Regions from separate parts of the Solibacillus sp. R5-41 genome, predicted to be linked through region 1. Evidence: predicted binding sites of a transcription regulator. Region 1 holds the regulator's gene; the other holds the start of a gene.
The links. The regulator NrdR, encoded in region 1, represses ribonucleotide reductase genes. The targets are predictions, from matches to a motif close to AACACNATATATNGTGTT.
Positions count from the first base shown of each region.

Region 2: a site for NrdR is predicted at 2,146-2,163, ahead of CSE16_RS13680 (vitamin B12-dependent ribonucleotide reductase). Genes of this name have one in related genera too.

Region 1 covers NZ_CP024123.1:3,215,716-3,219,464, forward strand. The annotation lists gene dnaI (primosomal protein DnaI) at 1-320, opposite strand, end outside; gene CSE16_RS15895 (replication initiation and membrane attachment family protein) at 331-1,704, opposite strand; gene nrdR (transcriptional regulator NrdR) at 1,724-2,191, opposite strand; gene CSE16_RS15905 (glyceraldehyde-3-phosphate dehydrogenase) at 2,371-3,390, opposite strand.
Region 2 covers NZ_CP024123.1:2,775,605-2,779,353, forward strand. The annotation lists gene CSE16_RS13680 (vitamin B12-dependent ribonucleotide reductase) at 1-2,075, opposite strand, end outside; gene CSE16_RS13685 (lipoate--protein ligase family protein) at 2,339-3,118, opposite strand; gene CSE16_RS13690 (rhodanese-like domain-containing protein) at 3,452-3,749, shown strand, end outside.

The DNA of each region.
Region 1 (3,749 bases):
CGTATTTTTTGCTCACATGGTACATAGGAAATATCAATAGCATTGTATGTTGTAAACAATTTCGGGACGTAACCCTTTAACAAATTCGTGCAATTTCTCGTATCGCCACAACCACAGCATTCTGTGTCCTGCGTAATATATTCATAAAGCTTCGGTAAACTAATATCGACCATTTGTGTTGTCACTTGTTGATTATGTTCTAATAAAAATTGTTGTACTTTCGGATGCTCGACCGTTTCTCTACGCATCTCTTCAAAACGCGCCTCAAATGACGGCATTTTTTTCTTTATTTGATTTAATTGTTCATTAATCGGTTCGATTGGAATTCACCTACTTTTGTTGTTCTAGTTTTTGTAAGATTTTCAAACGTTCTTTTTCAAAATCGACTGCGCTTGTGTCTTCTTGCTTCGGTTGTTCATTGCGCTTATAAAACCAATCTGGCACTTGCTCGTTACGTGTATTTTTACGAGATGTCGATGATTTTTGATACGATTTATTTGGAGTCGTTGAAGGTTTTGGCGTAGCACTTTCTGTTTTCCATTGCGCATATTTATCACGTTCCTGGCGCGCTAAATCCATCGCTTCTTTCGCCGTCTTTAAATGCTTTCGACTCCAATGATCGGCAATCTTTTCAACATAACTTCGAGGCAACTTCATATCCGTAGATAGCATGACATATTCAAGTAATACATTTACAACACCAATTGGCATACTATAGGTTACGACTAAATCTTGCGCTAGTTGAATCGACGAAGGGAGCGGTTCCTTGCCTTTGTTAATATCCCGTAAAACCTGAACGGGCGGTGTTGTTTCTAAGTATTGAAGCAATTCCTGCTCCTTCGATAAATTTTGTTGAACTGTTTCTTCCACTTGTTTACTTTGGAAAGTCTTAGTAAACGTCGGCGCATCTTTTGATACAGATAGCTTATAGTAATCGGCAGCAGCTTTCTTCAACTTTTCCGTCGGCAGTTTCATTTGTTCATCTAATGCTAAAATAACGACTTTTTGCATGTCAATCGGGGAAAGCTTATACAAAAAGGAAAGCTTTGCAATCATTTCCCGCGCTTCAATCGTCAATGCAGAAGAAGGGACAAGCTGTTCAGATAATCCCGACTGTAATAATTGAAAATCAAATTGTTCATAATAAAACGGATAATCCTGTTGCTTCGGTGCTTCTTCTTCATTAAAATCCGTTGGGACATTCGTATGCACAGGTTTGTACACATCTATAAACGTTCGGGTCACTTCATCAAATGCTTCTTTAATTGGTTGCGATATAAAACGTTGACGCAGTTTTCGATAAGCGCCTTCCCCAATTTTACTGAATAAAAACATCGACAGTAGCGGGTCTTTAAAAAAACTTTGGGCATCTAATGGACGCACAAGCTCATATACAAAATGACGACTAGTGCCTAAATCCTTTTTCCACGTACGTAATAAACCGATTGCTTCTAAAGCAATGCGTGCTTCAAACACTTTTGGTAGCGGCATCGATAACACATTCATTAAATAATAATGGTTCATCTCTTGTGGAACATAGCTTTCTGCCTCTGCCCATAACGTTAAATAAAGACTAATCGGTTCTGCCCCTGTTAATGGCTGGTAAAATAATGTGACAAGCTGGCGTTCATTTGTCGATAATGCATGAGGGAGCTTTATTTCAAAATGATCCGTGGGTTGTAATTCTTTCATCAATTGAACCATTTTTGTTCCTCCCTCTGAATTATTTGTCATGCGATTGACGGGTCATAATATCTTTTAGTTCTTCAATAAATACAGTAATGTCTTTAAACTGACGATAAACCGATGCAAATCGAACATAAGCAACCTCATCAATTTTCGCTAATCGATCCATGACCATTTCACCAACATCTTCCGAGCGTACTTCGGCATTTCCTACACGACGCAACTCTTTTTCAATGTCCATCACAAGCTCTTCTAAATGGTCTAGCGGTACCGGACGTTTTTCACACGCACGAATAAGTCCACGCAAAACCTTTTCGCGAGTAAATTCCTCTCGTGAACCTTCTTTTTTCACAACAATTAATGGTGTTTCTTCTATTTTTTCAAACGTTGTAAATCGAAAGCTACATGATTCGCATTCACGACGTCTACGAATTTCTTTATTATCATCAACAGGTCTAGAGTCTACAACACGAGTTCCGTTGTATTGACAAGTTGGACATCTCATAGTTCATTCTCCTGATTCTTAAGTCATAATCGTATTATAACAAAAATAACGCGCATGAAATAGTCATTCCTGCGCGCGCATCGTTTCCGAAAATTATACAGCTTATTAATATGTATGTACAATATAAAAAACCTTTGCGAGAAAATTGGAATTTTCCGCAAAGGATTTCTTTCTTGAAATTAGGCGTTTACTGTTGCTAATTCTTTTGCAATTTTCACCGTTAAGTCTACAACGCGTGCAGAATAACCCCACTCATTGTCATACCAAGCTAAAACTTTTACTTTACGGTCACCTAAAACGATTGTAGTTAAACCGTCAACTGTAGAAGAGAAAGTCGTTGTGTTGAAGTCAGAAGATACAAGTGGCTCCATTGTGAAGTTTAAAATACCTTTCATTTTACCTTCAGCAGCCGCTTTGAATGCACCATTTACTTCTTCCACTGTCACGTCTTTTTCTAAGTCTACAACTAAGTCTACTAAAGAAACATTTGGTGTAGGTACACGTAATGCCATACCATGAATTTTGCCATCTAACTCTGGTAACACTAAACGCAATGCTTTTGCTGCACCAGTTGAAGTTGGAATAATTGATGATGCACAGTTACGCGCACGACGTAAATCTTTATGTGGGTTGTCAATGTTGTTTTGGTCATTTGTATACGCATGAACTGTTGTCATTAAACCGTTTACAATACCAAACTCATCATTTAATACTTTCGCTACTGGAGCTAAGCAGTTTGTTGTACAAGATGCATTTGAAATAACATCATGTTTTGATAAATCTAATTTCTCATCGTTAACACCTAGAACAACCGTGATATCTTCATTTTTACCTGGAGCAGTTAAAATAACTTTTTTAGCACCAGCTTCTAAATGCATCGCCGCTTTGTCACGGTCATTAAATTTACCAGTCGCTTCAATAACGATATCTACGCCCATTTCAGTCCAAGGTAATTTTAACGGATCACGTTCGCTCACTAATACAACACGTTTACCGTTTACAATTAAAGCGCCTTCTTCTGCTTCAACTGTTCCAGGAAAAGTACCATGATTTGTGTCATACTTAATTAAATGTGCTAACGTTTCAGCTGGGTAGCTAGCATTAACTGCAACGATATTTACATCACCTTGCATCATCGCTTGTCTGAAAACCATACGACCGATACGGCCAAATCCATTGATTGCAATAGAAACTGTCATATTATATAAATCCTCCTAAAAGTACGATTAATTCTAATTGTTTTATCCGCTCATTAGTATAACACATTTTTCTAAATAGTGAACATATTTAATCCATAATAATAAAGTTGTTATTTTCTGAAAACGCTCCATTATTATAAATTAGACTAAATAATCCCTCTTTTAAAAGGGGGAGTTGATTTCCATTCCGGTACGGACGCTTTCCGCGGGCGCGGCTCCAACTAACTTGTTTCGAGATGTATCTCGAAGCAAGTGGATTTTCAGGCCAACACGATGTTGGTCACGAAGGCGTTGTCACAGGAAGTGACGGTTTTAGCCTTCGTTCCTAAGCTGCTGTTCCCGCAGGAGTCGCCTTCCCT
Region 2 (3,749 bases), 440 kb from region 1:
GCTTCTAAATATTCTTTCACGATTTCTGCTTTTACTTCGATAAACTTACCTAATCGTCCTGAACGGTAGTAAGTGAAACTGAAGTAAGGCTCAAGACCAGTAGCAACTCCGACCATTGTACCAGTTGATCCCGTAGGTGCAACTGTTAATAAGTGCGAATTGCGAATACCGTTTGCGATCACGCCTTCACGAATGTGCTCCGGCATTTTTTTCATAAAGCCTGTATTTGTAAAGGCTTCGCGTAAACGAGCAGTTTCTGCATCTGTTGCGCCTTGTAAGAACGGGAAGCTGCCGCGCTCTTTTCCAAGCTCAATTGATTGTTCATAAGCGGCAATCGCGATCGTTTTAAAGATTTCGTCTACAAGCGCATTACCCTCATCTGAACCGTATTCTTTTTCACAGTAAATAAGTAAATCGGCAAGACCCATAACACCAAGACCAACACGGCGTTCACCAAGTGCTTGCTTTTTATTATCTTCTAAGAAATATGGTGTTGCGTCAATTACGTTATCTTGCATACGTACGCCCACTTGAACCGTTTGACGTAACGCTTCATAATCAACTGTTTTCGTTTCTTTATTTGCAAACTGCGCTAAGTTTACCGCAGCTAAGTTACATACTGAATATGGAGCTAATGGTTGTTCTCCACACGGATTCGTTGCAACTACTTGTTGACCATAGCTTCGTGCATTGGTCATATCGTTCGCATTGTCGATGAAGAAAATACCTGGCTCGGCAGCATACGTTGCACAAATATTCACTAAGTTCCAAAGCTCTTTTGCTTTAATTGTACGGTGCGTGCGAACAGGATAGCCTAGCTTTTCCCATTCACGAACATCGCCTACTTCATGCCATTTTTCGTTGTAGATTTTCATTTGCTCTGGTGTGTAATTTGCCACATCCGGGAAACGTAATGGGAATTCTTCATCATTTTCAACAGCGGCCATAAATTCTTTCGTTAATGTTACAGAAATATTCGCACCTGTTAAAAATTCCGGATTGTGTACAGAGTATGTACCCCCGTCGCGTAATTTTGTTTCCGCATCACGGATAATTGCTTGACTAAAGCCACCGAAGCCTTCAATGCTTTTATAGTTAACAATTCCTTGATACATCGCATCTTCTTGCTGTGTTAACGGCTTGAATTTTAGCTTTTCTTTCGCTAAACGGATAATCGATTCATCCGCTGTATTCTCAATTAAATAACGTAAAATACGTGGGTTTTGCATTTTAGAAATAATAAATTCCACGATATCTGGATGCCAATCTGCTAACATGATCATTTGTGCACCGCGTCGTGAACCACCTTGCTCTACAAGATGCGTTAATTTCGCAATATCATCCAACCAGCTAACTGAACCAGATGATTTCCCATTAACTCCGCGCGCTAATGTATTACGAGGACGTAGCGTTGATCCGTTTGTACCAACACCACCACCACGACTCATAATTTCCATTACTTGCTTACGGTGATCACTAATGCCTTCACGAGAATCCGCTACAAAAGGCATAACATAACAGTTAAAGAATGTTACTTCAGTTTCAGAACCTGCTCCATAAATGACACGGCCAGCTGGAATAAACTTCAATCCTACAAGCTGCTCATAAAACTTTCCAAACCATTCTTGACGTTTTTCTTCGGTCTTTTCTACAGATGCTAAACCTGTTGCGTTTCGTTTAGCAATTTGCTCGTAATAGATTTCTAAAGGCTTTTCGATAATATCTAATGAACGTACAATAATACCCGTTGCTTGCTCACTCTCGTCCAATACATTTCGATAATCTGCTTCAATCATAATCGAGGCCATCTTGTTTTCATGGTCAATCGATTGGATAATTCCAAGGCCACGTGCAGGGAATTTCGGATCTTGTTTGACCGTTAATACGACAAAATCTCCTGCTTTTAACGTTTTCTTTTCCGTATCCTTAAAAGAATAACGATCAATCATTACAAGGCGAGACACCCCTTTATGCGTAATATGCATATCGGATGTAATCGGATGCACCTGCGGGAATTGTTCGATATCTTGATTTAACTGATCAATTTGGATGGTTTGCTCTAATACACTTGCCATCTATAAAGCCTCCTTTTGAAAATTACTCTAAATTAATAGTTCCCAACAAAAATCAAAATCAAACACAATATATACAATATATTGTGTTTGATTCTTTTATTGGAATCTATATGTTGATTTTCATTTATTTACTTAAAAAAGATTACAATATAAATTTATTTCAAACAAGGGGTTGATTTTTTTAAAATTTCGTAAACCTCAATAATATCAACGTTTCCCGCATTAAAAATATTTTTATAAAAAACAAAACAAACGTTCGTAACTCATTTTCTGAAATTCCAATTGTCTGTCAAGTATTTATTTTGCTCTAACTGTTTCACATATTGAAGTTGTTCCGCCGTTAATTCATAAGGAACTAAGTCAATGTCCAGCGCCTCTTCAAACCCTTCTGAGAACGCGCTCACACATTGTTCAATTGTAAAAGGTGTTGTTGCTAATTGATTCATCGCAACCGCCTTCTCAGGCAATTTTAAACGCATTTTCTCTTTCGCTTCAGGCGTTGCAAAATTAAATAGTGATAACAATAATTCTTCATCAAGATCTAATAGAATTGCTCCATGTTGAAGTATAACACCCTTTTGTCGAGTTTGCGCACTACCAGCAACTTTTTTCCCTTCCACAACCAATTCATACCAACTTGGCGCGTCAAAACAAACCGCGCTTTTTGGTTTTTTTAAATCAGATAAGCTTTCCTGCGTTTCCGGAACACTAAAATAAGCATCTAAACCTAATTTTCTAAACCCAAGTAATAACCCCTCACTCAATACACGATACGCTTCTGTTACTGTTACAGGCATATTTGGATAGTTTTCTGAAACAATAATTGAATATGTAAGTTCTTGATCATGTAATACAGCACGTCCACCTGTTGGGCGACGAACAAAACCTAAATTTTGATCCTTCACCGCCTGCAAATTAATATCACGCTCGGCTCGTTGAAAGTAACCAATTGATAACGTCGCAGGGTTCCATTCATAAAAACGGATAATTGGTGGCATACTTCCCTCACTATGCCAGTCTAATAATGCTTCATCTAATGCCATATTAAAACTCGGACTACACTTACCTGAATTGATAAAATACCACTGTTTTTTCAAAATCTCATCTCCTATAATTCAATTACGCCTCGGCGTATTTGTGTCCAGATTTTTTTCGAGCTCGCTCGAAAAAAAATCTGTGACATCCGCCGGGGCATTAACTTGATTCAGCTGGGTTTTGAACCCACATTGAATAAAATTGCATATTTGGCATTCATCCCCCACTTATACAATTAAGGGACTTCTGCTGAAACAAGTTAACTATTTTAGCAAACTGACTCGACTAACTCTAATCCATCTCTTATAATAGATGTAGAGAACGAAAGGGGCAATTTAGCAGTGACAATACTTTATTCCATTTTAGCTGTTTTAGCGATCATAATCATTTATGTAGTAGTCAATTCATATCGCTTAAAAAAAGCTGTAACAAATTTAACACAAGAAGAATTTATTAAAGGCTACCGAAAAGCACAATTAATCGATTTACGTGAGCCAAAAGAATTCGAAGCAGGACATATTTTAGGTGCCCGTAACATCCCGACAACTCAATTTGGCACACGTCATAAAGAAATTCGTCCAGATTTACCGGTCTACCTATATTGCCAAAATTCAGGACGCAGCGCGCGTGCAGCTTTGT